Adhaeribacter arboris: one gene and its partner. Each later gene encodes a partner of the first gene's protein in a complex. Links are inferred from orthologs where the notes say so. Each region holds a gene or a part of one and is shown on either strand. Other genes may lie near its edges. The genes, in order: dnaN and dinB.

The links.
Region 2: the proteins of dnaN (region 1) and dinB are in contact, whole or in part, in a solved structure (PDB 1OK7), measured with the Escherichia coli proteins. The link is inferred for Adhaeribacter arboris from one-to-one orthologs.

Annotation. Positions count from the first base shown.
Region 1 is NZ_PYFT01000001.1:538,580-553,535, forward strand. Bases 8,013-10,899 are described here. They hold dnaN (DNA polymerase III subunit beta), read left to right. Parts: upstream 8,013-8,837; coding sequence 8,838-9,962; downstream 9,963-10,899. Other genes in these bases: gldG (gliding motility-associated ABC transporter substrate-binding protein GldG), read left to right, coding at 8,013-8,633; gldC (gliding motility protein GldC), read left to right, coding at 10,223-10,567; AHMF7605_RS02275 (DUF4890 domain-containing protein), read right to left, coding at 10,676-10,899. In the rest of the region: AHMF7605_RS02230 (glycoside hydrolase), read left to right, coding at 553-2,142; AHMF7605_RS02235 (ABC transporter ATP-binding protein), read right to left, coding at 2,235-3,014; AHMF7605_RS02240 (MlaE family ABC transporter permease), read right to left, coding at 3,212-3,940; AHMF7605_RS02245 (SDR family oxidoreductase), read left to right, coding at 4,035-4,748; gliding motility-associated ABC transporter ATP-binding subunit GldA, read left to right, coding at 5,191-6,102; gliding motility-associated ABC transporter permease subunit GldF, read left to right, coding at 6,205-6,933; more of gldG, read left to right, coding at 6,927-8,012; more of AHMF7605_RS02275, read right to left, coding at 10,900-11,158; dcd (dCTP deaminase), read right to left, coding at 11,419-11,955; AHMF7605_RS02285 (HepT-like ribonuclease domain-containing protein), read right to left, coding at 12,137-12,397; AHMF7605_RS02290 (Rpn family recombination-promoting nuclease/putative transposase), read right to left, coding at 12,797-13,684; AHMF7605_RS02295 (YIP1 family protein), read right to left, coding at 13,825-14,406; hemL (glutamate-1-semialdehyde 2,1-aminomutase), read right to left, coding at 14,454-14,956. UniProt on the Escherichia coli protein: Confers DNA tethering and processivity to DNA polymerases and other proteins. Acts as a clamp, forming a ring around DNA (a reaction catalyzed by the clamp-loading complex) which diffuses in an ATP-independent manner freely and bidirectionally along dsDNA.
Region 2 is NZ_PYFT01000001.1:3,117,377-3,132,372, forward strand. Bases 6,398-9,324 are described here. They hold dinB (DNA polymerase IV), read left to right. Parts: upstream 6,398-7,283; coding sequence 7,284-8,366; downstream 8,367-9,324. Other genes in these bases: AHMF7605_RS12970 (MutS family DNA mismatch repair protein), read right to left, coding at 6,398-6,949; AHMF7605_RS30940 (IspD/TarI family cytidylyltransferase), read right to left, coding at 8,576-8,908; AHMF7605_RS30945 (IspD/TarI family cytidylyltransferase), read right to left, coding at 8,950-9,258. Outside these bases: AHMF7605_RS12940 (DUF3108 domain-containing protein), read right to left, coding at 1-135; recombinase RecA, read right to left, coding at 301-1,335; AHMF7605_RS12950 (hypothetical protein), read left to right, coding at 1,497-2,630; AHMF7605_RS12955 (SHOCT domain-containing protein), read right to left, coding at 3,003-4,055; AHMF7605_RS12960 (hypothetical protein), read right to left, coding at 4,138-4,380; AHMF7605_RS12965 (hypothetical protein), read right to left, coding at 4,506-5,066; more of AHMF7605_RS12970, read right to left, coding at 5,144-6,397; tRNA preQ1(34) S-adenosylmethionine ribosyltransferase-isomerase QueA, read right to left, coding at 9,354-10,400; AHMF7605_RS12995 (hypothetical protein), read left to right, coding at 12,153-12,458; AHMF7605_RS13000 (hypothetical protein), read left to right, coding at 12,455-12,952; AHMF7605_RS13005 (LOG family protein), read left to right, coding at 13,468-14,331; AHMF7605_RS13010 (hypothetical protein), read left to right, coding at 14,345-14,797; AHMF7605_RS13015 (lytic transglycosylase domain-containing protein), read left to right, coding at 14,913-14,996. UniProt on the Escherichia coli protein: Poorly processive, error-prone DNA polymerase involved in translesion repair and untargeted mutagenesis. Copies undamaged DNA at stalled replication forks, which arise in vivo from mismatched or misaligned primer ends.

The DNA of each region.
Region 1 (14,956 bases):
AGACCTACGTTGTTAAATAAATTTTCCATTTATTAAAATTTTATTTAATGCTTTAAAAAATAACGAAATGTATGAATGCCTTTACGAGTGTTTTCTTTCAATTAAGGAACTACTTATAATTTTAACGTCAATAGGTTCTTTTTTCGCCATAATTATACCTTTAATTAATTCATTAAAAAGCTACATTGACGCTCGTCAAGATAAAAAATTTGAATATTATCATAAATTGATAGATGAATTTATTGGTGGAGACTAAAATAATACTACTCCAATGTTGGATAGGCAATTAGCAATTGTTTACGAATTAAGATTTTATTCAAAATATTATCCTATTACTCAGAGAATACTAATAGATGCTAAAAATTCTTGGGCTAATAATTTAAGATTAGTTGAAGAAATAAATTTTACTCTAAAATATATTAACTCTAATTGGGTTGATAGATTAATTTCAAAAAAATATTAAAAATGACTTAAGGTTAAAGTAAGTTATTTCCTTGCTCCATTCATTAAAAATTTATTTAACATTTACACCTATTTGAATTTATAAACCTTATGAATTTAAGTGCCCGAAAATTTAATTTAGCCATATTCTTACTTGTTATCTGCTCCGAAATAAGTCTAGCCCAACAGTCCAATCTAAAGCCTCTAATCATTACCATTGACACTAAAAAGCAAGCACAAACCATCGATAATTTTGGGGCGGCGGGTTGCTGGTACGCGGAAGGGATCGGAAAATTTTGGCCGACGCAGAAAAAAGAACGGATAGCCGAATTGCTTTTCAGCCAGGAGCGGGATGAAAAAGGAAATCCGAAGGGTATTGGCTTGTCGGCTTGGCGGTTTAATATTGGGGGCGGTACTACCGAACAAGGAGATAATAGCGGCATTAAAGAGGTAAACCGGCGGGTCGAAAGTTTCCTGAATTCGGATGGCACCTATGATTGGAGCAAGCAAGCCGGCTATACCTGGTTCTTGAAAAAAGCAAAAAACTACGGAGTTGAAAAATTAATTGCTTTCTCCAACACCCCTCCGGTTCAAATGACGAAAAACAATCTGGGTTATAAAACCGAGAAAGATTACCGTTCCAACTTAAAGCCCGATCAATACGAGGCGTATACTAATTTTCTGACGGAAGTTCTCCAGCACTACGAAAAAGAAGGACTGCGCTTTAATTACATCAGTCCGGTAAACGAGCCGCAGTGGGACTGGACCGGCAAATTCGGCGAAGCCAAGCAGGAGGGAAGCCCCTGGCGAAACGACGAAATTGCGCAAGTGGTTAAGAGTCTGGATAATGCTTTGGAGAAGAAAAAACTAACCAGCCAAATTATTTTACCCGAAGCGGCTAAACTTACTTTTCTGTACCGCGATACTACCCATTCTTCGCGCCAGGTGCAGCAGTTTTTCGGGAAGAATAGTTCTTTAAATCTTAGTACCTTGAAACACCTACCCAAATTAGTAGTAGGCCATAGTTATTTTACCGATGAAGGCGACAGTGCCACGGTAGCAATTCGGGCGCAGTTGGCAGATACAGTAAGTAAGTACGGGGTACAATTCTGGCAATCGGAATACTCGATGCTAGCCGATGGTTTCCGGGAAGGAATGAAAGGCCGTCGGAGTGGGATGGATTGCGGCCTGTTTCTGGCTAAAATTATTCACCAGGATGTAACGGTGGCTAACGCGGCGGCTTGGCAATTCTGGAACGCTTTTGAACCGGGCAAACCCGATTTCGATACGCGCTATTACCTGATTGCCTTGCAGCCCAATGCCAACTATACGGACGGAGAATTTTATGCGACTAAAAATTTGTGGGCTTTGGGGCATTATAGTTTATTTATCCGGCCGGGGATGCACCGCTTAGTTATTACGCGCAACGATAATTTATCGCCGGTAGCCGCCGCTCAAAAAGTTATGGTTTCCTCTTTCGCGGATGCTACTGGTAAGCTGGTAGTGGTGGCCATTAACTACGAAATGGAGGCACGTAATCTGCAGTTAAATGTAAAAAATTATTCTTCAGGTGCTGTTTATAAACGCTACGTTACTACCGCCGCTGCCGCAGATAATTTAAAACCTTATCCTGCCGGCAAAATAAGTCAAGCTATTACTTTACCACCTCGCTCCATTACTACCTTGGTTATCCAGAAATAAGTAATCAGATTAATTTAAAAAATGAAATAGGTAGCTTTAACATTCTGAGTATTAATAAAGAAAGTTAATGCAATATGCTTAAGCAGTATGGTTTAAATATTCTGAATATCGCCTAACTCTTCGTCCACTTTCTTGGCCGCGCGCATTAAGCTGCTGGCAAAAATAAATTCGTTTAGTTCTTTAATATTGGTATTCATGATATCGTCTTTGGTGCCTTCCCAAACTTTATTGCCTTTATACATGTACATGATATGATCTCCAATTTCCATTACCGAGTTCATGTCGTGGGTTACTACTACGGTGGTAATGTCAAATTCTTTGGTTATTTCGTAAATCAGTTCGTCGATTTTAATCGAGGTCAAGGGGTCTAAACCGGAGTTAGGTTCGTCGCAGAAAAGATATTTGGCGTTAGGGGCAATAGCCCGCGCAATGCCCACGCGTTTTTTCATCCCCCCGCTAATTTCGGAGGGCATTTTTTTACCCGCATTTTCCAGACCTACCCGTTTTAAACAAAAATTCACCCGATCGCGCCGTTCTTCTTTGGTCATGGAGCTTTGCATCCGCAGCGGAAATTCTACGTTTTCTTCTACCGTCATAGAGTCAAATAATGCTCCTCCCTGGAATAGCATACCAATTTTACGTCTTATTTCCTGCCGCAGATCCAATTTATTATTGGTAAATACTTTGCCATCGTACGTTATACTGCCAATATCCGGTTTTATTAAGCCCACAATGCATTGCAACAACACACTTTTACCGGTACCACTCGCGCCCAGTAATAAATTAGTTTTACCTGCCTCAAAAACGCCGGTAATGCCATTTAATACTTTCGTACCATTAAAGGATTTATGAATATTATGTACTTCGATCATGTTTTTAGTCCATAGTCCACTGATTCTATTATTGAATGAGTGAATGAGTGAATGTGTGTATGAGTAGTTGTGTAATTCATGATTGCAAGCGTACTACGCTGCGTAATTACGTAAAACGTAGTAGTACCTTTTCAACTTTTTTATATTTAACCTTCAAACTTTTCAACCTTTCAACTTTCTAACTAATAACTTGCAACTTACAGCAACAGTTTAGCCAGCACAAAATCGGCGATTAATACCGCAATAATGCTTTTAGTTACCGCCTTGGTACTGGAGGCGCCTACTTCTAAGGCTCCCCCTTTGGTATAGTAACCTTCATAAGAAGAAATAGAAGCAATCAGAAAGGCAAATACTACCGATTTTATTAATGAAAATACAATGTTATACGGCACAAACGCATCCCGAATCCCTTCAATGTACTCGGTGGCCGTTAAAGCGCCCGTGGCCGTACCAGCAATGTAACCTCCCCCAATGGATAACGTCATGGCGACAATAACGAGCAAGGGAAACATGATAAGCGAAGCAATAATTTTAGGTAAAACCAGATACGAAGCCGCATTTATACCCATTACTTCTAACGCATCCACCTGGTCCGTAATTTTCATGGTGCCCAAACCCCCCGCTATATTAGAGCCTACTTTTCCGGCTAACACAATAGAGGTAATGGTGGGGGCTAATTCCAGAATGGTCATTTCCCGCACCATAAACCCAATGGTGGAGCGCGGAATGAGGGCATTGGTTAGGTTGTAAGCTACCTGCACGCAGGTTACGGCGCCAATAAAAGTTGAAACAATGGCGACAATAACAATAGAGTTAATGCCGATTAATATGGCCTCGTCGATTGTACGGTTAAATAAAATCCGGAATGCTTCGCCCCGGGAAAAAAGACTGCCTATAAAAAGTAAAAAATTACCAAAGGTTCTCATAGTGAGGTTTTAAGTGTATGCAGTTAGTTAAAACTGCCAAAGCGATTTACAATTGACTATATTACGTGGAAATTTATAAAACTATCGTACACCTATGCAAAAATATATATTGGTTACTGGCGGCACCAAAGGTATTGGCCGGGCAATTATTGAGCGATTTGCTGCCGAAGGCTTTCATATTATTACTTGTTCGCGCAAGGAAACTGAATTAAAAAAATTAAAATTAGACCTGCAGCAAAAATATACCTTCAGTAAGGTGTTTTACCGGGCTGCCGATCTCAGCGATTCATTGGCGCTACAAAACTTTCTGGACTACGTGCATTCTCTTAAAGTGAAAATAGATGTACTGGTAAATAATACCGGGGTATTTTTGCCGGGCAAAATTCACGAAGAGCCCGATACCGTTCTGCGCCACATGATAGAAACTAACCTTTTCAGCGCCTATTTTGTTACAAAATCGCTGGTAGGTGAAATGATTAAACGGCGCAGTGGGCATATTTTTAATATGTGCTCCACGGCCAGTATTACGCCTTATACTAACGGAGGTTCTTATTGCATTTCTAAATTTGCCTTATACGGCATGACCAAAGTATTGCGAGAAGAACTAAAAGAACATAATGTAAAAGTAACGGCCGTTTTGCCCGGGGCTACTTTAACCGCTAGCTGGGAAGGGGTAGATCTGCCACCCTCCCGGTTTATCCGCCCCAGTGATGTTGCTAACGCTGTTTTTGCTGCGTATCAGTTATCGGATTCGGCGGTAGTAGAAGAGCTGCTAATCCGGCCGCAATTAGGCGACATAGAGTCATAATTGTTTTAAATTTAATATTTAAGTATGAAAACTCAATTTATTGATACTTACTTCGATGTGTGGTTTAAATGAAAATTTTAAAATGAATTTTTATTGATCAAATAGTACTCTGTGCTTCGCCAAATTTGGAGAAAGAGCTACCTACTTTTTATATTTACTTCCTTAACAATATGAATTCTAAAATCTATTTTGTTGGGTCATTAGGATAGCTTGGTTATTTTACCTTCAAAGCAAAGTGTAAAAGCATACTAGTAATTAAGGTTACTTATATGATTTTTGCTTATTAATCGTTCCTGTATAAGTATTTAAAACAGGAGAAATTAATTTAAAACCTACTTAAAGTATTCTGAATTATAAATTTGAGCGGGCTTTTAAAGCAACCGTAGATGAGAAATTAAGTAATAACTAAATCAAGTTTTTAGAATGATGAAAATTTGGGTGTATGTCGGTTGAAGTAAAGAATTTGACTAAGTTGTTTGGCGCTCAGCGAGCTGTAGATAATATTTCATTTACAGTTAGTCCGGGTCAGGTGTTGGGATTTTTAGGCCCCAACGGAGCGGGTAAATCCACTACCATGAAAATTGCGACTGGTTATTTACCGCCCAGTTCGGGTACCATTACCATTAATGGTTTCGATGTGCAAGAAGCGCCTTTGGAAGTGCGCCGGCATGTGGGCTATTTACCGGAACATAATCCGCTTTACCTGGATATGTACGTGTCGGAATACCTGGTTTTTATTGGGCAACTCTATGGGTTAAAACGGGGGGAATTAAATAACCGGGTGCAACAAATGATTGCTTTGTGTGGGCTTACTGTTGAGCGCCACAAGAAAATTGGTTCGCTATCCAAAGGATACCGGCAAAGGGTAGGGTTAGCTCAAGCGCTCCTGCACGATCCTCAAGTTTTAATTTTAGATGAACCTACTACTGGTCTGGACCCCAATCAAATAACCGAGATAAGAGCCTTGATTAAAAAAGTGGGCCAGGAAAAAACGGTCTTGTTTTCGACCCACATTATGCAGGAAGTTTCAGCCATTTGCGACCGGGTCGTTATCATAAATAAAGGTAAAGTAGTGGCCGATAGTGCAGTCTCCCGCTTGAATAATCTGAATCAAGAAGAGATAATAACGATAGCCGAATTTGAGAGTCCCATTGAAGTTAGTTTTTTACAACAGATACCAGGCATCCAGGAAGTAGAGCAAATGGTTAACTTTACTTACCGCTTAAAATCCCCTAAAAAAGCGGATGTCCGTTCGGCTGTTTTTGCCTTAGCCGCCGAGCACAAATGGAGCTTAATCGGTCTTCGCCAGGAAGAACAATCGCTCGAAAAGATATTTCAATCGTTAACTAAATAAATTAGATGATGAAAATTAGAATTTATGAATTAAAAATTAGAAAATAAGCATTTGTGGGTAAAAGTGTAGACTAATAATTTCTAATTCATAATTAAAAAAGCCATGTTCGCCGTTCTGCGTAAAGAAATAAATTCCTTTTTAAATTCTATGATTGCCTACATGGTCATTGGGGTTTTCCTGCTGGCAACAGGCCTTTTTATGTGGGTATTTCCGGATAGCAGCGTGCTGGATTACGGCTATGCTGATATGTCCACTCTCTTTAATATTGCTCCTTGGATGTTTCTGTTTTTAATTCCGGCCATAACCATGCGTACTTTCGCCGAAGAAAAGAAATCGGGTACCATCGAATTGCTGCTTACGAAACCTATCACCGACCTGGATATAATTTTAGGCAAATTTCTGGCTTGCCTTGGTTTGGCAGTTTTAGCTTTGTTGCCCACTTTAATTTATTATTATTCGGTGCATACGTTAGGCAATCCGGCCGGTAACATTGATTCGGCAGCGGTGGCGGGTTCGTACTTGGGAATGATTTTTTTAGCGGGCATTTTTACCGCTATCGGCGTTTTTGCTTCGGCCTTAACCGAAAATCAAATCGTAGCTTTTATTGTGGCTGTTTTTTTCTGTTTTTTGGTTTACGCGGGGTTTGACTCCTTGGCGGCCATTGATATGTGGGGCACTACTTCTTACCTTATTAGTCAGTTAGGGATATCTTTTCACTACAATGCCTTGAGCAAAGGTTTAATTGACTCCCGTGATGTGCTTTATTTTGTGAGCGTTGCCGCCTTGTTTCTACTGGCTACAAAATTAATTATGGAGAGCCGAAAATGGTAACGGAACAAAATAACTCTGCTACCAAAACTCGGAAAAGCCGGGATATTACCCAATATCTGGTATTAACCGGATTGATTATTCTTCTAAATTTTTTATCGGGATTTTATTTTTATCGCTATGATTTAACCGAAGATAAACGCTATACCATGGCGCCGGCTACCCGCCGATTATTGCAGAATTTGCCCCAACCGGTACACGTAGATGTCTACTTAGCGGGGGAATTTCCAACGGGTTTTAAACGCTTGCAAGCGGCCGTTCGTGAAACTTTAGAAGAATTACGGATTTATTCCTCTAATTTTTCTTACTCCTTCATTGACCCAAGTGCGGGTACCGACTTAAAAAAACGAAATCAGCTGTATACCAACCTGGCTTTAAAGGGTATTCAACCAACTAATTTGTTTGCCATGGAAGGGGACAAGAAAGTAGAAAAGCTGGTTTTTCCGGGAGCCATTGTAACGGCGGCCGGAAAAGAGGAACCCGTTATGCTGCTGAAAGGCAATCAGGCGGCTTCGCCGGATGAGCGGTTAAATCAATCCATTGAAGGGTTAGAATTTGAACTAGCTTCGGCTATTCGGAAACTAGCCAGTACTAACCGGAAACGCATTGGTCTGGTAGATGGCCATGGCGAACTTAACAACCTGGAAGCTGCTGATTTTATCACTTCGCTGCAAAAATATTACGATGTTTACCGGGTAGATTTAAATAAAGTACCCAGTCTGCAATCGTTAAGCGCTCTAATAGTAGCCCGCCCGGTACGACCTTTCAGGGAAGTAGAAAAGTATAAATTAGACCAATTTATCATGCAGGGCGGTAAAGCACTCTTTTTTCTAGATGCTATTAACGTTGCATTGGATAGTATCCGGCCGCAAGGCTATTTTGCTTTGCCTTACAACCTGAACCTCGATGATTTATTGTTTAAGTACGGGGTGCGGGTAAATGCCAATTTAGTGCAGGATATAAATTCAGGGCAAATTCCGGTAGTAACCGGGCGATACGGGAACCAACCCCAAACCCAATTAATGAACTGGCGCTACTTTCCGCTAATTAATACTTTTAGTCAGCATCCACTTACCCGAAATTTGGATGCCGTTTATGGAAAATTCTTGAGTACGATGGATAGTGTACGGGTAAAAAGTATCCGGAAAACGCCCTTACTATTTACCTCGCGTTACACTAAAATTTTAGCCCCGCCAATAACTGTTAGTTTAAACGAAGCGCGGGTTAACATAAAACCATCTTTGTATAACAAGGGACCGCAAGCAGTCGGGTATTTACTCGAAGGTAATTTTCCCTCTTTATTCACTAATCGGCCTTTGCCAGCTGGTTTGCCGGCCAATACTTCACCCGGGGTTACTACCGGTAAACCCACTACAATAATTGTTTTTTCTGATGGTGATTTAATCCGGAACGAAGTGAACCCGAAAAACAACCAACCCTACGAATTGGGTTACGATCGGTTTATGCGTACCCGCTTTGCCAATAAGGATTTGGTGATGAACGCAGTAGAATACCTGCTTGATGAATCCGGATTAATTAATGTTCGTTCTAAACAAATTACTTTGCGGCCGCTCGACCGAATTCGGATAAAAGAAGAACGTCAGCGCTGGCAAATTCTTAATTTAGTAGGGCCATTAATTTTACTGGTGTTTTTTGGCATTGGTAAATATTACCGCCGTCAGCGCAAGTACGCCCGCCTGTGATTAAGCTTTCCTTCCTTCCGGCTAATGAAGCAGTTTAAAGCCAAGTAAATAGTAAAAATACTAGCCGCCGGAAAGCTTCTTCGGGAAGAAACTAAGGTTTGCAGAAGAAGGAAAACGCTACAAAAGATTTCCACAATCCTGCTTTTGCGGTAGGAAAAACTCTAATTATTTCTAACTTTGTTTCACCACTTCAGCCAAAAAGTAATGAAATTTATTGTATCGTCTTCCGCTTTATTAAAACAGCTACAGAGCATAAACGGGGTAGTAGCCAATAACCCGGTAGTCCCAATTTTAGAAAATTTTCTCTTTGAGATTCAGGATGGTACGTTAACAATTACCGCTTCTGATTTAGAAACTTCCATGATTACGGAGTTACACGTAGAAGCTAAAGAAAATGGCCGGATTGCTGCTCCTGCCCGAATATTGCTCGAAACCCTTAAAAATTTACCCGATCAACCCGTTACTTTCACCCTCGACGAAGAAACGTACACCATTGAATTAAGCTCGGCCAACGGACGATACAAGCTTTCCGGCGAAAACGCTACTGATTTTCCGAAAGTGCCGGCCGTAAAAAGCCAAAGTTCCATCGAGGTGCCTTCTAATGTATTAGCCCGCGCCATCAATAAAACTATTTTTGCGGTAAGCACCGACGAACTTCGCCCGGCTATGACGGGTATCTTTGTGCAGCTTACCGATAGCAATATAACTTTTGTGGCTACCGATGGACACCGTTTACTGCGCTACCGCCGGAACGATGTTGCTCCCGGCGATTCGGCTTCTATTATTATTCCCCGGAAGGCTTTTACTTTGCTTAAATCTACTTTACCCGCCGAACCTACTTCGGTGCGGGTAGAATTTAATAGTTCCAATGCCTCCTTTAGTTTCGACAATATACGGTTGGTTTGTCGCTTAATTGATGAACGTTATCCGGATTACGAAAACGTAATTCCGATGAAAAACCCGAATAAGCTGAATATTGACCGGTATGATTTATTAAGTTCGGTTAAACGAATTTCCATTTACTCGAATAAAACCACGCACCAGGTACGTTTAAAATTAGCGGGCAGTGAACTGCAGATTTCCGCCGAAGACTTAGATTTCTCCAACGAAGCCAACGAGCGTTTGGCTTGCCAATACGAAGGGGAAGACATGGAAATTGGCTTTAATGCTAAGTTCTTGCTGGAGATGCTCAACAATATTGATTCCGACGAAGTAAACTTAGAACTTTCTACTCCCAACCGGGCCGGTTTGCTCATGCCAACCAATAACGACGATAACGAAAATATATTAATGTTGGTAATGCCGGTAATGTTAAATAACTACGTTTAATTAGTTTTTAGTTTTAGGTTGAAGTAGTACGGAAAGATTAAGTACCGACAATAGCAATTAAAATTTTTAATAAAATAGGAAGGGAAGTTAATCACTTCCCTTTTTTGTTATTTATGATTTAAGCAAATGTAAGCTGTTAAATAACGGGAATATTTTTCGGGAACAATTTACAAAAACCGGTTGAAGCCTTACCTTTGCCCGGAAAATTCTATTAAAAGACCAATACTTACTTCTAAGATATTTTAATTACCACCAGATCCATGAAAAAATCAGAAATATATTTTAGTATTGCCCTGGATGATCAACACGTTCCGGAAGCTATTTCGTGGCGGGCAACGGATGCCGGAGATACTATTCATTTTGCCAAAGCTATCAATATTGCTCTCTGGGATCGCAACGAAGCCGGTACCATGAAAATTGACCTTTGGACGAAAGATATGCCCGTAGAGGAGATGAAATATTTTTACATAGATACGATTGGCGCTATGGCCGAAAGTTTACAACGCGCTACCAACGATAACGCCATGGCACAAAAAATGAAAAATTTGTGCGAAGAACTAATGAAGCACGTGGACGACGAGCAAAAAAATCAACCAAATGCTTAAGCTAAAAATAAAAGCCCCGCTTTTCAGTGGGGCTTTTATTTTTAGTTAAAGTAGTGTTTTTCTATTCTAACAACGAACAACTAGTAACCAATGACTACTTATTTAATTTTACCGATTAATTGCTGGTCTTAAAACCGGGTCCGATGCTGTGGTGTTGGTAGAATTATTCCCAATTGATTTGCTTAAAGGATTACTTGTCTTTTTCGATTTAGACAAACCCAGGCTTTTCGCAAAATCTTTATCGTATTTATAAAATTCTGACCGGTTACCGTAATATTGACCGTATTGGTCTAAACTCAAGAAGTTTTCTAATTCTTTGTCGCGTTCCCGACAAACTCCCTGGCAGTTCTTTTCTGCTAAGCTGGGATTGTTCGCGTATTTTTGTTCAATCTCCACCATCTTACTCACTTTTTCCTGGTTTATTTCCCGTAACCGCTTCGCCTGGAAGTTATTCAGACGCAATTCCCGGATCATTTGGTCCGAAAGCCGGTCGGCCCGTTCTTTAATTGTTTCTGTTTTATCTTGCCTTTGCGCTTGAACTCCAAAAACGGAAGCCCAAAGTAGAAAGGTCATCATCCAAAATTTTTTCATAGCTACAATAGTTAAACTTAAAAATTTTCGGGTTAGAAACAAGAACACTCAATTGCTTTGAGTAGTGTCCTTCTGTTATTACTAAACGAAAATTAAGCCGGGATGTTGATAAACAAAGTAATAAGTTTTAGGGCTGAAGCAAAACGAAATGAAGCCGGTATCAACTAGGCAGCAGGTGTTTTAAAAAAGAGAAAAAGAAAAAAGCAGCTTCATTAGAAAGAAAAGCTGCTTCTAAACTATAAAATCTGGTTTTTGCCTTTTTAAAATTTGTTCTTCCACATCATGGACTCCACGGGTAAATCGGTGCGGGTAGTATACTTGGCGTTGGATTTTTTATTGTAAAAATTTTCAATATCGCCTTTAACTTCGAAGTAAATTAATTGCCCGATTGGCATGCCGGCGTAAATCCGTACGGGTTGGGTAACTGAAATTTCCAGGGTCCAGGTATTACAGAAACCTACGTCGCCTTTACCGGCGGTAGCGTGTATATCTATACCTAACCGGCCCACACTTGATTTTCCCTCCAAGAAAGGTACGTGCGCGTGCGATTCGGTATATTCTTGAGTAACTCCTAGATAAAGTGTATGAGGTTGCAAAACATAACCCGTTTCCGGAATATCAAAATGAATGATTTCATTGTGTTTCCGGGCATCAATAATATCATCTTTATAGGTAGCTAGGTGCTTGCCTAAATGAACATCGTAGGAATTGGTGCCGAGGCAATTACGATCGTAAGGTTGAATGAGAATATTCCCTTTAGCCATTTCGGCTAGTATTTCTTTATCGGTTAATATCATGGTGGTGCTTGCAAATCAAGCTTAAAAATAATAAATATTTACCGAATGGTAGTTAGATAATAATCTAGCTGACTTTTGCTTTGTCACGCTTAACCATGCAATGGCATAGCTACTGCCTAAATTTTTTAACTTTTATTGCGCATTAGGGCTTTTTCTATCTTGCGGATTTCGTTTATCTGGTCTAAATTATGAGAAAGGTAACTGATAGCAATGCGCCAAATGATTTAATATCAACTCCAAAATACGCAAGGCTGATTCTGTTTCTTAATCTGCACATTTCCTCCCAGGGAGTGTCTGGATAGCTGGTTATTACTTCTTCTGCCAAATTTTTAATCGTTTGGCCTATTGCTTCAAATTTTTTAATTACGGCATCCAGAGTTCTGTAATTTCCTTGGAAAGAATTAGCCTCATGTTCTGCTAAGTATTCCTGCAAGCGGAGCATAGAAGTTTGAAGGTCTACCAGATATAAAATGTAATTTTTATGTTTAGTCCATGTACTTTACCAGGCTGCTCAACGCTGGATTAGTAACTAAGTCAATCTTTATGTGAAAAACATTTTTCTAGATATTTTTCTCAGGCGAAAAATCCTCGTGCGGGAATGGTAGAATAACCGACCGGAATATGTATGTCACTTTCTTCTGTTTGCTTGTTCTCGGCAAATAAGCCAAAATAGCCAACTTCCTTTCCTTAAAATTTATCCTTTAGATAAGGTTTGATTTCTTTCGGTTTTGTTTCTCAATCTTTTGCAGTCAAACTAGCATGCCTATAAAACTTTTATTTCATTTAACATGATGCCTAGCCGAACAGGTCTGGGCGCTTTTTTAATGCACCCTAGGTGTTGTTACCCCTCGTTTTTCTTTTTCAACGTTTCTATCTGCTGTTCTGTCAACCCCGTAGTTTCAGCAATTACCTCAAACGGAATCCCTTTTTTCAGCATGTTTTGGGCAACTTTCTCTATTCCTTTCTCTATTCCTTTTTCTATTCCCTCTAATAGTCCTTCTTCCCTTGCCGTATCCAGTGAGTTTTTCATGTCCCGGTAATATTTCAAACTATCTTCATAAGAACGAACCTGTTCCGGCGTGAACCGGGCTATTTCTGCTGTTTCAAAGAGCTTCTCAAAAATACGTTCCCGTAACTTATCGGGTACTTTGTTTAAACGGTTGAGGTTACGGATCACATACAACCACTTGTCGAATCGGGTGTCCAGTTCCTCAACGGTCTTGTTGAATTTAGGCATTTCAAGGTAAATAAAAGTAAGCTTATCGTAAAATACTTCTTTGGTTTCCGTATCGGTTAACTTGATGTCGTACCGGAATTTAGCCGGATCATTTTCATCTTCGTCAAAAACGAAGTCCAGCAAGGCTATGGTATAAACCGCTTTTAATTCATAGTTCCAGTCGGCCCGTTTAGCTTGTTCTCTTATTGGGAAAGTAGAATAATAAACGGTTCGGTCTTTAAAGAAGTTTTGTTTGGTTTTTTGTAGTTCCACAATAAACTTCTCGCCTCTTTCATTCTCACAATAAAGGTCGAAAATAGCTTTTCTATCTAATTCGCTGCTTCCTAAATGTTCGCTTTTCAGGTACGTTAAATTTTTTATTTCTCCTTGTTCTTCTTTTAAGAGCACGTTTAAGAAGTCAAGAAGCAGGTCTTTGTTCGGTTCTTCCCCGAACAGTTTCTTAAAACCGTAATCGGTAAATGGATTTATATATCTTTCTGTAAATTCAGTCATTAAGGACAACTTTTATCCAAAGATACAGGTTTTCTGGCAGACTGTTTCTGGTTCTCAAATGTGGATTAACGGCCTGGTATAAAAGGCGAACGAGGCATGGTCAAAGTATGGCTTTTATGCCTGGTTAGCTTTTGTGATTCTTACCACTCCATTACTAGAAGATAGTAAATTGGTACGTACAGTACTGATGCTGCTAAAAAATTAAGAATTGCCCTACCCACAGTTATGTTCTGAACTACCGTTAAGTTTTTTACCAAACGTACAAGCGTCCAAATAGCCAAGATTCCAATTGCAATCTTCAACACAGGCATTATTACAATGAGAGCTATCATGTTTTCTTGAATGATACTACTTTCGAAAAAGTGGGCAATTGTCAAATATAAGACTATCAGAGCAACAGTATACAAATGAGGCAAGTATGCAAGACTAAAAGCTTTCAAGATATTTTTATAGGAACCTTCTGTATTAAAGAATTTGCCTGTGAGCTTAACAAAATAGCACATGATAAAATTAGACACACAACCATACAGAAAACCAATAACTATAAGCGATATGATAAGTGGCGGCAAGTCAATTTTTAAGGCAAGAAAATAGTCTTGCTTTAAGGTAAAGTAGGCGAATACACCTTGCAAGGTGAAGAACCATATTGTCTTTCCCCAACGGACATTTTCTTGAAGTGCTTCTTCAATACTTATATTTGAATTATCTACAATTTGACTCATTAAATTATTAGATATCAACGTTAACTTCTAGATAAATGGAATAACTGCTAAGCTAATTGGTGAATTACCTGGAGAGCAGCTAAATTAGCCGCAATGTATTGATCGGCCAGTTTATCCGTTAAGGCGATGGATACAAACAAAGATTCGAATTGGGAAGGTGCCAGGTAAATGCCTTGACGCAGCATACTGTTAAAATATTGCCCAAACAAAGCCAAGTCGGATTGTTTCGCCGATTCAAAATCGGTAACCGGGTCGGGCGTAAAGAAAATGCTGAACATGGAACCTACCCGGTTGATGGTATAAGCTAAATTTAGTTTCGCCAGATTAGCCTGCATGCCTTCTACCAGTTTGCTCGTCAGGTTCTCCAAATAAGCGTAAACTTCGGGATGTTCGTTTAAATACGTGAGCATGGCAAAACCAGCCGCCATGGCAATTGGATTACCCGAAAGAGTTCCCGCCTGGTACACCGGCCCGGCCGGAGCTACGCAGTCCATAATTTCTTTTTTTCCACCGTATGCCCCAACGGGCATGCCGCCGCCAATTATCTTCC
Region 2 (14,996 bases), 2.6 Mb from region 1 along the record:
ATAATGTACTTTGTATTTTAACGTTTCGCCGGTAGTAAAACTTGGTCGCTCTGCCGGTAGTTCGAGGGGTTGCTGTATTACGAAGCCAGAAATAATCAGGAATACCATAATAACAGCCAAGTAAATTTTATTCATAAAAGCCGGAATATAATATACCAGTAGCTTTAGCTAAGTATTATTTTTACAAATTACTGGTAAATGTATAACGAATTTTGCTCGTTCGTATTGGTTTACCATACTTAAATTCATAAAAAAAGGTGCCATAATTGGCACCTTTTCCTTGTAGAGAGTTAAAATTTATTACTCATCACCCATTAAGGCAGCGGCTACTTTTTCGGGTTCGCCTTTTACCATACTACGGATTTTGGTTTCAATTTCTTCCATTAGGCCTTCATTATCGAGTAATAAGTTCTTCACCGCATCGCGTCCCTGGCCTAACTTTTCCCCGTTATACGAGAACCAGGAACCAGATTTTTGAATAATGCTTAACTCTACGCCTAAGTCAAGGATTTCACCTACTTTAGAGATACCCTCGCCGTACATAATGTCAAACTCTACTACTTTAAACGGCGGCGCTACTTTATTTTTAACTACTTTAACTTTGGTGCGGTTACCGGTAACATTATCGGCACCTTCTTTAATCTGACCAATCCGGCGAATATCTAAACGTACCGAAGCATAGAATTTAAGCGCGTTACCCCCAGTAGTAGTTTCAGGGTTACCGAACATAACCCCGATTTTCTCGCGCAGCTGGTTAATAAAAATACAGCAGCAACCGGTTTTGTTAATGGTACCGGTCAATTTTCGAAGGGCCTGGCTCATTAAACGGGCCTGTAAACCCATTTTGCTGTCGCCCATATCACCTTCCAGTTCGCCTTTTGGTACCAGCGCAGCCACGGAGTCAATAACAATAATATCAATAGCGCCGGAAGATATTAAATGATCGGCAATTTCTAAGGCTTGTTCCCCATTATCGGGCTGCGAGATAAGTAAGTTAGTGGTATCAATACCCAATTTCTCGGCGTAGGCGCGGTCGAAAGCATGTTCGGCGTCAATAAAAGCCGCTAAGCCACCTTTCTTTTGTGCTTCGGCAATACAATGTAAGGTTAAGGTTGTTTTACCGGACGATTCCGGACCGTATATCTCTACAACGCGGCCCCGGGGCAGGCCCCCGATTCCTAAAGCAATATCCAGTCCAAGGGAGCCTGTGGAGATAGCCGGAATATCTTCTACTTTATTATCGCTCAATCTCATAACAGTACCTTTACCAAAGGTTTTGTCGAGTTTGTCCATGGTTAACTGGAGAGCTTTTAATTTTTCGTTGTTTGCACTCATATTAGTGGTTTTAATAATTGCTTATTTTTAGGTGAAATTAAGATTTTTTGCGCCAACTTGCAAGCATTTCGAGGGGTATATTGCCCTGCTTTTTCGCTATTAGGAAGGTTTCATTTAAACAGATTACAGTCGCTTTTTGTGCCATTTACCTGCACTATTTTATGTATAAATACCCGTTTTTTTCTTTTCTTCTCAGCTTACTGATAGTCAGCCAAGTATACGCCCAATTAGACAATTCAGCTCTTGAATACCGTTTGGCGGTAAAACCCGAATATAACCAAAACTTCCGGATTGGCCTGAATGCTTTTGGATTTACGCGTAACAACGAATATTTTAACGCTATTGCCGATGGGTATACTTTATTCGGCTATCACTTAAATCCAAAGCTGGTTTACTTTCCGGCAGAATTTGTGCGGCTGGAAGGAGGCGTTTTTCTCTGGCAAGATTTCGGTAATAACCGATTTACGCAAATACGCCCCACCTTTACTTTAAAAGTGCAAAAGAAGAATTATGCTTTGCTGTTTGGCAACCTCGAAGGAAATTTAAACCACGGCTATATTGAACCACTCTACGATTTTGAGAAAGTAATTAATGATAACTTAGAAACCGGCGTTCAGTTTCTTTTAACCCGCGATCGCACCAAACTCGATGCTTGGATTGACTGGGAGCGCATGATTTACCCCCGCGATCCGTTCCGGGAAGAAATTGCCGGCGGTTTAACACTGGAACATACCTTATGGCAAACCGAGAATGGCTGGCGATTGGGTTTACCCGTGCAATTTACCGCTCAGCACAAAGGTGGCCAGATTGATTCCAGCGACTTGCCTTTACTTACCGTTTTTAACGGGACTACCGGCTTTAATCTGGAGAAAAAACTGCACACTACATTCTGGCAAAGCCTTTATACCAAAAACTATTACGTGGTAAATAAAGAATTTTCGAATGTGCCGCAATTAGCGTTTGAGCAAGGCCACGGCTTGTATTTAAACGCGGGCGTACAAACCAAGTTAGCTAACGTAATGCTCAGCTATTGGCACGGACAAGATTACGTAGCTGAAAAAGGCGGACGTTTATTTCAGTCGGCCACCACGTCGTTTCTGCATCCTAGTTACTTGGAACCAGACCGAGAATTATTGATTCTACGTATTATAACGGATATTAAGCTGCTGGATAACTTGTTTTTATCTATCCGTTTCGAGCCGATATACGATTTTCAGAACCCAAAATTTGAGTTTTCCAACGGCTTTTATATTCACTACAACACGGATTTATTTGTTAGTAAGGTAAAGCAATAGATTGTTTAAAGTTAACTTTAGTTCTTTGGAGACTTTTCAAGTTTCCAGGCAATGGTTCTGACGCAGTTTTAAGAGTACCCTGATTGCCTCGTGGCCGACGGGCCTCGTTTGGCTCTCTCGGGCGGTCTAAGCTATCTTTCCTCCTAACGTCGGAATCCCAACAGGCGTCGAGACTGGAACCTTAGAAGGCCCTCTATAGCCAAACTGGGGTAATTTATTCTTGTTACTGTTTTGCCAAATAATAGAATAAGAATATTAACAGTTCCTTTTGTTTGATTAAGGAGGAACTCAAAGTAAACTACCCTGAATTTACGTAAGTAACGGAGGAATACATCTCTGGAAACGTGTAACCTATAACGTAAAACTTTCTACTTACTCCGTAATAAACCGGTTTTCTAGGAGTTGTTCTTGCCGGAAATAGGTTATTTTAAAATCCGGGTTAAAGCGAACGCGCACGGCTGCCTTTGTTTCTTGTTTTTGATTTTTTGATTTCCGGAACGCCGATCCGTTTTCCAGGTAAGTTAGTTCGTAACTATTATTACCAATACTAACTACTGCCATAGAACCTTCCTGAATGCTGCTTTGCCCGTTTAAAAATTCCGGAAAGTGGTACGTATTTATATTTTCGTTTATGGCTGCCGGAGTAGTGTTCGTTAAAGTATAGTACCGTTCCACTTGCGGAGCAAAATAATTAGCTGCTTCAAAAGGCGCCGACTGCATATCATTGTAATAAGCATTTAACTGTTCCTGAGCCTTCCGGATAACTTCATCTTTATCGGTTAGCAATCCCGTAGGGGCAGTATTAGATGCTTCCGCAGGTGTTGTTACAACCTCATTAGCAGATTCCGGAGCAGAAGCAGTCGGCGTAGTAGCCGTACTATCGGCACCGGCCACCGGAATTCGATCGGCGCGGTCGGTGAAAGTGGCCGTTGAATCAACAGGAGAATCTTCCTGGGTAACATCAGCGGGTATTACCTCTTCGGTGTCCGGTCCCGATTTACTGGTTAAACGTTCCGATTGGGGTTTATTAAAGAATTGATACGCCAGCAAACCCAGTAATAACAAAGCTCCTAAAACAGCCAACGAAATTAATAGCCAGTCCTTTTTAGGAACGGGTTTTACCCCCATCGGCGACTCACCTTCTTCGTCATAGGTATTTTGTTCTACAACCGGCGGGGTTGCTACGGGTGGTTCGGGAGTTTCCGGACGGGTAGGATAAATTACTTTAGTCTCAATGGGATTTACCGATTGCGGCGAAGAAGATACGACCGGCGCTACTGGTTCCGTTGCTGGCGATTCGGGAGTAGAGTTGCCAAAAATAATGCGTTTCTTAAGTGCATCGTATTCCTCCGCCGTAATGGCACCCGAGTCGAATAATGTTTTAAGTTCGTTCAGCGATCGGATCGTGGAATTTTCGTTATTCATGTTTTTTAAATTTCCGTTCGTATAATAGCTTTTACGAGTAATAATCTTTTTTCAGATACACAATCGATCTAAAAACGATTCTTTATTCTGCCCGCTCTTGGGCGGCCATTAAGTTTTGGTGCATCTGCTGAAACAAGCCTACGGCTTCGTTTATAAAAGTTTCATCGAGAATTTGCTTCAAGCCTTCATCGCCCAGCACATCCATCTCGCTTATTTTATAAGTTTGTTCATAGGGCCCTCTTTCCAGTTTAATAAGGTATTTCCCGTTCCAGGAAAAAACAGTTATTTTAAATGAGGCATGAGGTATTTCAGCAACTACGCGCATTTTAATAAGTATTAAGTTTTAGGTTATACGTGGTACGTTTACAAAGCTTGTACTAATTACCGGAACTATCTGCTACTATTTTTATTTACTCAATATTTCTCAAACGTAAAATCTACTACCTTCCGCTACCAGAACTGTTCGATGGTTTTTAGTCGGTGATTTTCGTTGATTTTGTAGGTTCGGCTACGGCTGGTATGCGTTAACAATTGCCCAGCCACGAAAGCGCCCAACGTGTATTTTAAAAAAGTTAACGTGTTATCGCCCGGCTCTTTATCTAACAGGTAATTCCCCCCTCCCACTACCGAGAAAAATAAACCGCCATTTTTCAGAAGACGGCCTAAAAACTGAACCCCGGAAGAAACCGTACTGGTACTTGCCATTCGTATCTTCCGAATATCCCGCAACGGAATTTCCGCATCCCACATAACTATAGAATACTTTTTAATGTTGGTAATTTGCCCCGAATAACGCTGTTTTTCCCCGGTTAACTTAAAATTAATTTTATTACCCGTGTAAAAACGGATGCGGCTTACTTTGCCTGGTTTATCTAATACCAAATAATACTTTACCTCGGCGGAAGTCGTTTTCTCCGGTGATAAAACCTGGGTAGAATCAGCAGTTTGGCTAAAGCAAATTGTATTGCCAAAAAATAACCCAATGGCGAGTAACCCTAAAACTTTAGCCATAATTCGTATAATTAGAAAGTTCTTTTAATTGGTTAGCATAACCAGAATGGAAACAGTAGCAATCTTAATTTTTAATTTTATTCCATTTGAATGCCCATTTGCTGCATTAATTTACTGGCATTAAAGCTATTACAAACCCCAGGATGCAACTTATAATCGAATAAAATTTTATCTTCCTCAATGGTGCTGTTAAACGAATAATTTTGAATATAATCGGGATTTTCTTCTTCCATATTTCCCAACTCTAAATCGTGGGTGGAAACTAAACCCGAAGCATTTTGCTGATGCAATTGGCGGATTAAAGCTTGCGCTCCCAAGTGTCGGTCGCGGGAATTGGTTCCTTTTAAAATCTCATCCAGAAAATAATAAATAGCCGTGCCGGTAGCCGTTAAATCAATCAGCATTTTTAAACGTTTTAGTTCGGCGTAAAACGAGGAAGTACTTTCGGCCAGGTTATCTTCGGTACGCATAGCGGTATACACCTGGGCCGGAAACGCGCGGAAACGCCGGGCACAAACCGCTGATCCGGCAAAGGCTAGTACCAAATTAATGGCTACCGTTCGCAGGAATGTACTTTTACCCGACATGTTAGAACCCGTAATAATCAAGGTTTGTCCTGGTCCCGCCATAGATAAATTATTAGTAACGCGGTTAACTACAAAAATAAGCGGATGCCCCAACTCTTCGGCTTGCACCTCAAATGCTTGCGGACTTAACTCAGGCAGTGTATACGAAGGGTTTGCGTATTGAAATGCCGCCAAGCTCGCCAGGGTTTCGGTTTCCGCCACTACTTGTAAAACGGGTTCCAGGTTAGTAGCCATGGTTTTTTTCCATTTTTCCAGCCGGTACATCCAGAAATAATCCCACATTAAGGTACTGTTCAGCAGCAGATTCATGTACACATTTAAACGGGCCGAAATGTATTCAATAATAGAAGCTAACTCGTTAAAATATTCCGAGGCCGTTTTTTGTTTAATGCGCAGTTGTTGTTGCAGTTCCACTAATTTTTTAGCTTGAAACGAATGCGTTTCGATGTGCGTGAGCAGGACAGTATAACTTTTGAGTATTTCGTACATGCCGCTGCTTTGCTCGTAGTATTGTTCCCGGAAAAGGGCATAACGAATATTTAATACATACTGGACCAACATTAACCCAATCACGAAATAACCACTTATCTCATCCAGCCACCAGGCTATAACTGTTCCGAAGGTTAAGGCAGGTAAAACAAAAATTAAGATTTTCAGCCAGAGTTTATTGCGGTAAAAATCCGGGGCGTGTAACCATTCGAAGAAAGACGAAGAATCCTGCCGGTCTTGTTTGTAATGCATGGCTTTAGCCTGTAGCTCTTGCCGCCAGGAGAGTTGAGGAGCTAATTCGGCTACGGCCGCTTGCCGTTCCAGAATTACCTCTGCCTTAGCGGGAGTTTGTAACCAGTTAGCCAGTTTATCTTTACCAATAAAAGTTACGGCCCGGATTAATAACTGAAACAAAGAATGCTTCCCAAAAATATCTAAATCGGAGGTGTATAAATGTTGCGGATTAGCGTAACGTTCGCCGGCATCAAAAGCTAATAATTTACCTTGCAACCGATCCGTTTCTTCGTTATTAATCCGTTTTAAAAAACTATGATGGTGCTGGGTATACCGGAGCCGCTGGTGCCAGCGCATTACTACTATAAATACAATGTAAAATAAAAGTAAACTTACCCAGGCCGCAGAATTTAAATCTTGCCGGAACAAATAAATAACAGTACTTACTCCCGCAATAAATAATGTTAGCCGCAACCAACCAACCTGGCTGCATTTGTTTTTATAAAGCAGTTCTTGTTTTCTATTTTCTTCGGCTAAATTTTTAAAAATTTCGGGCGGTAATGGCTGTATCATTCCGGAGATTGTTTTGCGCACAAAGTAACAACACTTTCGCGAAAGAAACCGAGCAACAAGGGAAAGTTCTTCCGGGTAAATACTTTCGTAGAATTGTTTTTATTAAGCCTTGATTAACAGGTTGTAATTAGAAACATTATTTTAGAAAATTTAAGGCTAATTTCTCGTTGCTCTAAAGTTTAACTTATAGATTCCAGATGCTCTTCCTCGGTTGCCTCTATTTTAAACTTTTTAGCCCATCATTAATTAAAATTACTGGCAAAACACAGAGGCAAATTCTTTTGTAATCTAATTGTAGCTTATATTTACTTATTCAAACCCGCTACATTAATTAATTTTGAGTTCTGCTATCCGGAAAATTATTCATATTGATATGGATGCATTTTTTGCGTCGGTGGAGCAGCGCGACCACCCGGAATTACGCGGAAAACCCGTGGCCGTGGGAGGCTCCCGGGCGCGCGGGGTGGTAGCGGCAGCCAGTTACGAAGCCCGCAAATTTGGGGTACATTCGGCTTTAGCTTCGCGCATAGCGGCTCAGAAATGCCCGCAATTAATTTTTATAAAGCCCCGGTTTGACGTATACAGCGCCGTATCACGTCAGATTCGCGAGATTTTTTACCGTTATACCGACTTGGTAGAACCTCTTTCCCTCGACGAAGCCTACCTTGATGTAACGGAAAACAAAATAGGTATGCCTTCAGCCACTATTATCGCGAAAGAAATAAAGGCTACCATTCTGGCGGAAACAGGTCTTACGGCTTCAGCTGGAGTATCTTTCAATAAGTTTCTGGCTAAAATTGCCTCCGACCTGAACAAACCAAACGGTTTTACCCTTGTTACGCCCGATAAAGCTGATGCTTTAGTAGCCAGTTTATCCATTGATAAATTTCACGGTATTGGCAAAGTAACGGCCGCTAAAATGCAGCAATTGGGCATCAACACCGGTGCCGATTTACGGGAACGCTCCGAAGAAGAATTGGTCCGGCATTTCGGCAAAACCGGTCTTTATTATTATCGCATTGCCCGCGTGCAAGACGACCGGCCCGTACAACCGCATCGCATTCGTAAATCCATTGGGGCCGAGCGCACTTTCGACGTAGATTTAGTGGAAGAAGAAGATTTACTGGAGCGATTACATTTTCTGGCGCAGGAAGTAGCCCAAGACATGGCTCGCTTGCAAACTTCGGCTAAAACCGTAACTGTAAAGCTAAAGTATTTCGATTTTACCCTCCAAACTCGCAGTAAAACCCTACTTAATTACCTAAACTCCGCCGACGCATTATTTACAATTTCCCGCGAATTGCTCCGTACTCCAGCCCTGCCGCTGTTTCCGGTGCGGTTACTAGGCATCTCGGTTTCAAATTTACTTTATCCGCAGGATCAGCCTGCCTCCCATCAGCTTACTTTTGATTTCTGAATCGCGGATTTTTGCGGATTACTCGGATTTCGCAGATTATATTTTGAAATAGTTTTATGATAAAAGAATGGCTTTTAAAAGAGAAAGGTTAACAGCTTGAATTATCCTTTTTCTTACCCAATTTTCTATTTCTTCACCTTATTTTTCTAAAAAGATAGTTTATAATTTTATATGATAAAAAATTCGCGTAATCCGTTTAATCCGCGCTTCTAGTTGCCTAACCGCAAAAAACTTTCGGCCCATAATAAATCTTCGGGGGTAGTAATTTTCAGGTTTTCGTAAGCTCCGGGTACCAGATAAATCTTTTCGCCTAACCGTTCTACTACCGAGGCATCATCGGTGAAAGAGGATTCTTCTGGTAACTGGTAAGCTTGGCGGAGCAAAGAAAGTTGGAAACATTGGGGTGTTTGCACGAGCCGGTACTGATTGCGGTCGAGTGCTTCACTGCCATTTTCACTTACTATCCGGATAGATTCTTTTAAAGGCACGGCCACTACCGCATTTCCTTTTTTGGTGGCTACCGCAAAGGCTTCCCGGATAATGGAAACCGGAGCAAACGGACGAACGCCATCGTGAACGGCGACTACCCCTCCCCCGAAATAACGGCTAAACCATTCTTAACGGAAGCAAACCGGGAATTTCCACCCGTTACTACCTGGTGCGGTAAGAAAAAAGCGTGTTCGGCGCAAAGTTGCTGCCAGAGCAAAATCTGCTCGGTCGGTAACACCAAAATCAACCTTATCTGTGCATTATAGGCAAAAAACCTTTTAATGGTGTGCATTAAAATGGGTTGTCCACCGATAGAAATAAACTGTTTAGGCACTTGACTTTGCATGCGGGTGCCCGAGCCGCCGGCCACCAGAATAGCGTATTCAGAAGTTATACCTGACATAATGCAAATATAAACAAACAAAAAACCCGCCGGTACTAAATGTCCAGCGGGTTAAACTTTTAGAATCTGTTTGTTAGTATCTAACTACTAACGCATTAAACAATCAACATGGCATCGCCGTAGCTGAAGAAGTTATATTTTTCTTTTACGGCTACATTGTAGGCTTCCATAATCAATTCGTAACCACCAAAAGCGGCGGTCATCATGAGTAAGGTAGACTCGGGCATGTGGAAGTTAGTAAGCAGAGCATTCGCAATCCGGAAATCGTGCGGCGGAAAAATAAACTTATCGGTCCAACCCTCATTCGGCTTCAAGCGGCCGTTGGCCGATACCGACGATTCCAGCGCCCGCAAAGTAGTAGTACCTATCGAGCATACCCGTTTTTTATTATCCAGCGCTTGGTTTACTAAGAGCGCGGTTTCCTCGGGAACAATAAAACTTTCCGAGTCCATTTTATGCTTCGTCAAATCTTCTACGTCTACCGGGCGGAAAGTTCCTAAACCCACGTGCAAGGTAACGGGAGTTACATTTACGCCTTTAAACTCCAGGCGTTTTAAAACTTCTTTTGTAAAATGAAGACCGGCAGTGGGAGCAGCTACGGCACCAACGTGCTTGGCATAAACGGTTTGATAGCGTTCGCGATCTTCGGGTTGCGCTTCGCGCTTAATGTATTTGGGCAGGGGAGTTTCGCCTAATTCATTAATGGTTTTATAAAATTCTTCGTCGGTACCATCGAACAAAAATTTAATGGTACGCCCCCGCGAGGTGGTATTGTCAATTACTTCCGCTACCAAATCACTTTCGCCAAAATATAATTTATTACCTACCCGGATTTTGCGGGCCGGATCTACTAAAACATCCCACAAGTGAATGTCTTTATTTAACTCCCGCAGTAAAAATACTTCTATTTTGGCACCGGTTTTTTCTTTGTTACCGTACATCCGGGCCGGAAACACTTTGGTATCATTAATTACCATAGCGTCGCCGTCATTAAAATAATTTAAAATATCTTTAAATATTTTATGTTCCATCTTGCCGCTATCACGGTGAACCACTAGCATGCGGGCTTCGTCGCGTTCTTTGGCCGGGTGCATGGCCAAAAGATTAGCGGGCAAGTCAAATTTAAATTCAGAGAGCTTCATATTTACTAATTATACTATCTAATATTACGGTATTAAATTTTAAAAACGAGGCGCAAAGTTAGTAGGTTTGCGGCAATTATTAGTATTTTTAGAAAAATTACTTCTAAAAGCTCTATCAGCTAATGATTTACCTGCGGCTTATTCTGGAAAGTTTTCGGTTTGCCTGGCAAGCTTTAAAATCTAATTTGTTACGCACTATTCTTTCGCTGCTCGGCGTTACCATTGGTATTTTTGCCATTATCTCGGTATTTACCATTGTTGATTCGCTGGAGCGCAGCATTCGTAACAGCATGAATTTTTTAGGTAATAATGTAATCTACGTACAAAAATGGCCGTGGTCGTTTGCGAACGAAGAATATCCGTGGTGGAAGTATTTCCAGCGACCGGCACCTAGCATCCGCGAATTTAAACTTTTAGAAAGATACTTAGAAAATGCGCAGGGAGTAGCTATTTTTTGGGATACCGGCAATAATACTTTAAAATACCGCAACAACAACATTACCGGCATTAATTTAATGGGAGTGTCGTACGCGTATAATTTGGTTTCGGATATGCCCACCGCCGAAGGACGTTATTTTACTACCCAGGAAATTGATGCGGCCCGTAACGTAATTATTATTGGCGCTACTATTGCCGAAAATTTGTTCCGAAACCAAGTGGCCATTGGCAAACCCATCCGAATAAAAGGACAAAAATTTACGGTAATCGGAGTAATGGAAAAACAAGGCGAAAACATGCTCGGAGCGCCCACTAATGACAAAAACGCGATAATTCCGTACGGTGCTTTTAGTAAATTATTTTCCATTGGCCGCGGCGGCGTGGAACCCACTATTGCCGTAAAAGGCTTGGACACGGACCCCGGCTTACAGGAATTGGAATACGAGATTAAAGGGGTGATGCGCAACATTCGCGGCCAGCGACCCCGCCAAGAAGATAATTTTGCTTTAAACCGGCCCGAAATGGTGGCCGAAGCTATTTCCAGCTTATTTAAAGTTATTGGGGTAGCAGGTTGGGTTATCGGCGGTTTTTCGATTTTGGTAGGCGGCTTTGGTATTGCCAACATTATGTTCGTATCGGTAAAAGAACGAACCAACATCATCGGCATTCAAAAATCATTGGGCGCCAAAAATTACTTTATTCTCTTTCAGTTCTTGTTCGAGTCGGTTTTTTTAAGTTTAATCGGGGGGGAGTAGGCATATTTATTGTTTTCCTGATCACGCTTATTCCGCAGGATGCTTTAAAACTTTTGCTGAGCTTGGCTAATATATCGCTGGGTTTGGGGGTATCCGTGGTGATTGGCGTTTTATCGGGTATCATTCCGGCCGTGCTGGCTTCTAACCTCGATCCGGTGATTGCCATCCGCTCGAAGTAGTACGCTTGTAATCCTTCATAATCCCTTAAAATTAATTATTTGGCAGTTTTGCTTTGTTTAAATATATTTAACTTAAAATATTTAATTCAAAATATATTTAAACCTGTGTTATCTTTGTGCTTTAGAAAAAAGCAAAAGATAATACAACGATGCCGAAACAAATACTATTTATTTTCATTAGTTTACTTTTTTATCTTCCGGTACATAGCCAGACTATTGATAGTTTAAATACGGGTGCACAACCAAAAGGCGGCCTCCAGAAATTAGCTTTAGCGTATTACAAGATTGATTTTACAAAAGAACAGCGAAGGTAATTAGAGAAAGTTTCTCTCGAATTTATTTATAGCATTGATACCGTAGGTACCGCCATTCTGGAAGAAGTGAATGGTATAAGCGATGCAGCTATTCTAGACAGCTTAAAACGCACTCCCATACCAAGCTTTTATCCTAAAACAGTGGACGGAGTAAAGGTAAATGCTCCTTACTTCATGCAATTCAACTTTCCCAAATACAGAATCAGGGAAGAACCGCTTTATCCTTCAAATAATCTAAGTTATAAAGAATATACCCTGGAAGATTTTGAATACATCCGGAAGGCGGGTAGGCGAGTAGATTTAGTTTTTGGCGGGGTATTTAATGGATTTATGGGTAATGCCGGCAAACATTTAGGCGTTGGTGGGGCATGAAAATGGATCTGATGTTTACGGGTAAAAAAGGAATTAGTGGTGGTTTAATTATGAGCTTTTACGGCAATAAACTAAAACAAGAATATCACCTTTTTACTAGCCGCGACCAAAACAGCGCTCCGCCAACCATGCTGTTGGGAGTAGGAGTGAATAAATTTATTTTTCAGCAAGAACACCGTGAATTTAATTTACAGTTAGCAGTATGTTATGCCATTCAGAACATTACTCCCAAGCTGAATGAGTCTGACCAGGAATGGACCCAATTAGAGGGATTCAGTCCGGGTTTAGTGGCTAATTATTTAGTCAAAATAGGTAAAGATAAAGTTGGTTATTATTATGGCAGTCCGCTTTTACGAAATAATTATCTTAACTTCCACGGAGCTATACGGCCCGTTTTCTTTCATCTAAAACAAGCTTCCGGTTTAATGTTGGAATTAGAAATTTCGTACCGCATGGGCTTACACGCTGTAAGTGAATATAAGTTGAAGCCCTGATTTTAAAATTAGTGCCAGTGTTAATACATACTTTTGTAAAGCTGCTGTTTTACGCTAGAAATTTCCGGTAAATCCTTTAACAACATTCGCTGGTAAGAACCGACAAAAGCACTATTTGTAATGAAAAATGGTTGATAAGGAAAGAGAAGACAAGTAGAAAACAGAATAAATCCTGACCAAGATTTTACAAATAAATAATTTAGCTAGATAATTAGAAAATACCTACCTGATTATAGAAACTAGTGGCGAAGTAGTAATGCTCTGCACCTACTGTTTACCTGCTTGGTATTTCTTATCCAGTATTTATATAAATCCTGCCTAACTATTTAATAACACTTCTGGCTGTAACTTTTCGCCGTTATTCTAGTTCAAAGAAATTGGCTCCGTCTGCTCCTGGATGTACTAAAAGCAGTCGCACGGCCGGTTAGTAAATACTGTAAAAATAAATTTTAAAGTATTCATTCATTTTATCACGTTTGCGCAGCCCGCAGGTTGCGCCCGATTTTTAATTACTTATGACCAAACTCCGTAAAACCAGTAAAACGAAACTTCACGAAGAAACCGTTAACGAAGGCAGTGGCCAAACCATTATTCAGCCGGAGATTAACGATAATAAAGCGAAATCCATAAAAGAAGCCCGAAAGCAAGCTCTAAAGGATAACCGCACAATTTCCGACGACGACAGTAAAATCCGACGCGCCTTCGTTGATAAAGATTGGAACGAAATCCGGATTGCCGATTCATGGCAAATTTTTAAAGTAATGGCCGAATTCGTGGAAGGCTTTGAGAAACTGTCCCGCATTGGCCCCTGTGTTTCCATATTTGGCTCGGCTCGCACCAAACCCGACAACCCGTATTACAAAATAGCCGAAGAAATTGCCGCTAAGCTCGTGCGCCACGGGTATGGGGTAATTACCGGCGGTGGCCCGGGTATTATGGAAGCAGGTAACAAAGGTGCCCATTCCGAAGGGGGAAAATCGGTGGGTTTAAACATTGAATTGCCGTTTGAGCAATCGCATAATATCTACATTGATCACGACAAAATTCTCGATTTTGATTATTTCTTCGTGCGTAAAGTAATGTTTGTAAAATACGCCCAAGGTTTTGTGGTAATGCCTGGCGGTTTTGGCACCCTCGACGAATTATTCGAAGCGATTACACTTATTCAAACCAAGAAAATCGGTAAATTCCCGATTATTCTGGTGGGAAAACAGTACTGGCAAGGTTTATTCGATTGGATTGAAGACGTAATGTTGCATAGTGAGAATAACATTAGCCCGGAAGATTTAAACCTGGTGCACTTGGTTGACAATGCCACCGATGCGGTTAAAGTAATCGATGACTTTTACGGCAAGTATTTATTATCACCAAATTTTTAATTAAAAACAAAATGTGAGTAATTGGCATCCAGAATTAATACCAATAACGCGTGAAGAAGATTATTACACGCATTATCTGGGAGAGACAGAAAATGGAATTTTGTTTTTTGGCTATGATACTTTTGTGTTTCCTAATGGCTTTTCAAGTGGTAATTGGGAAGATGAGAGACTTGAATATGCATTAGTTTACCTCTTTGACAAAAAAGGGAATCCCATAGAGACAAAATATAAGTACGCAGGCAAAACAAGTGAAATTCAGCCGGGCAAAACCAATCAATTGCTGGAAGAATTAATAGCTGAATTAGGAAAGCTGGAATTTAAAGATATTGAAGTAAAACCATTTAAAACAGAAATAGACGGAATTGATTTTGGGTTGATTCCAAATGATGAAATTCAAATGATTGAATTACAGCCTAGTTCTACAATTGCTTTTAGCGAGCCTTGGGATGGTGAATATTACACCTAATAGTAAAATGTGCAACAAGACCATCTTGCTCGTTATTCACACAAGAGAGTTAGGTAATTAGAGCTTACACCCAACTAGCTGTGTGATTCAATTTATAATTTAATAAAACTTCCTCATGACCCAGCCAACTCCTTACCTCAAATACTTGTTTTTTCTGGCTTGCTTGTTAGGAGTAGTAAATTTATGCAGCCAGCAGGTA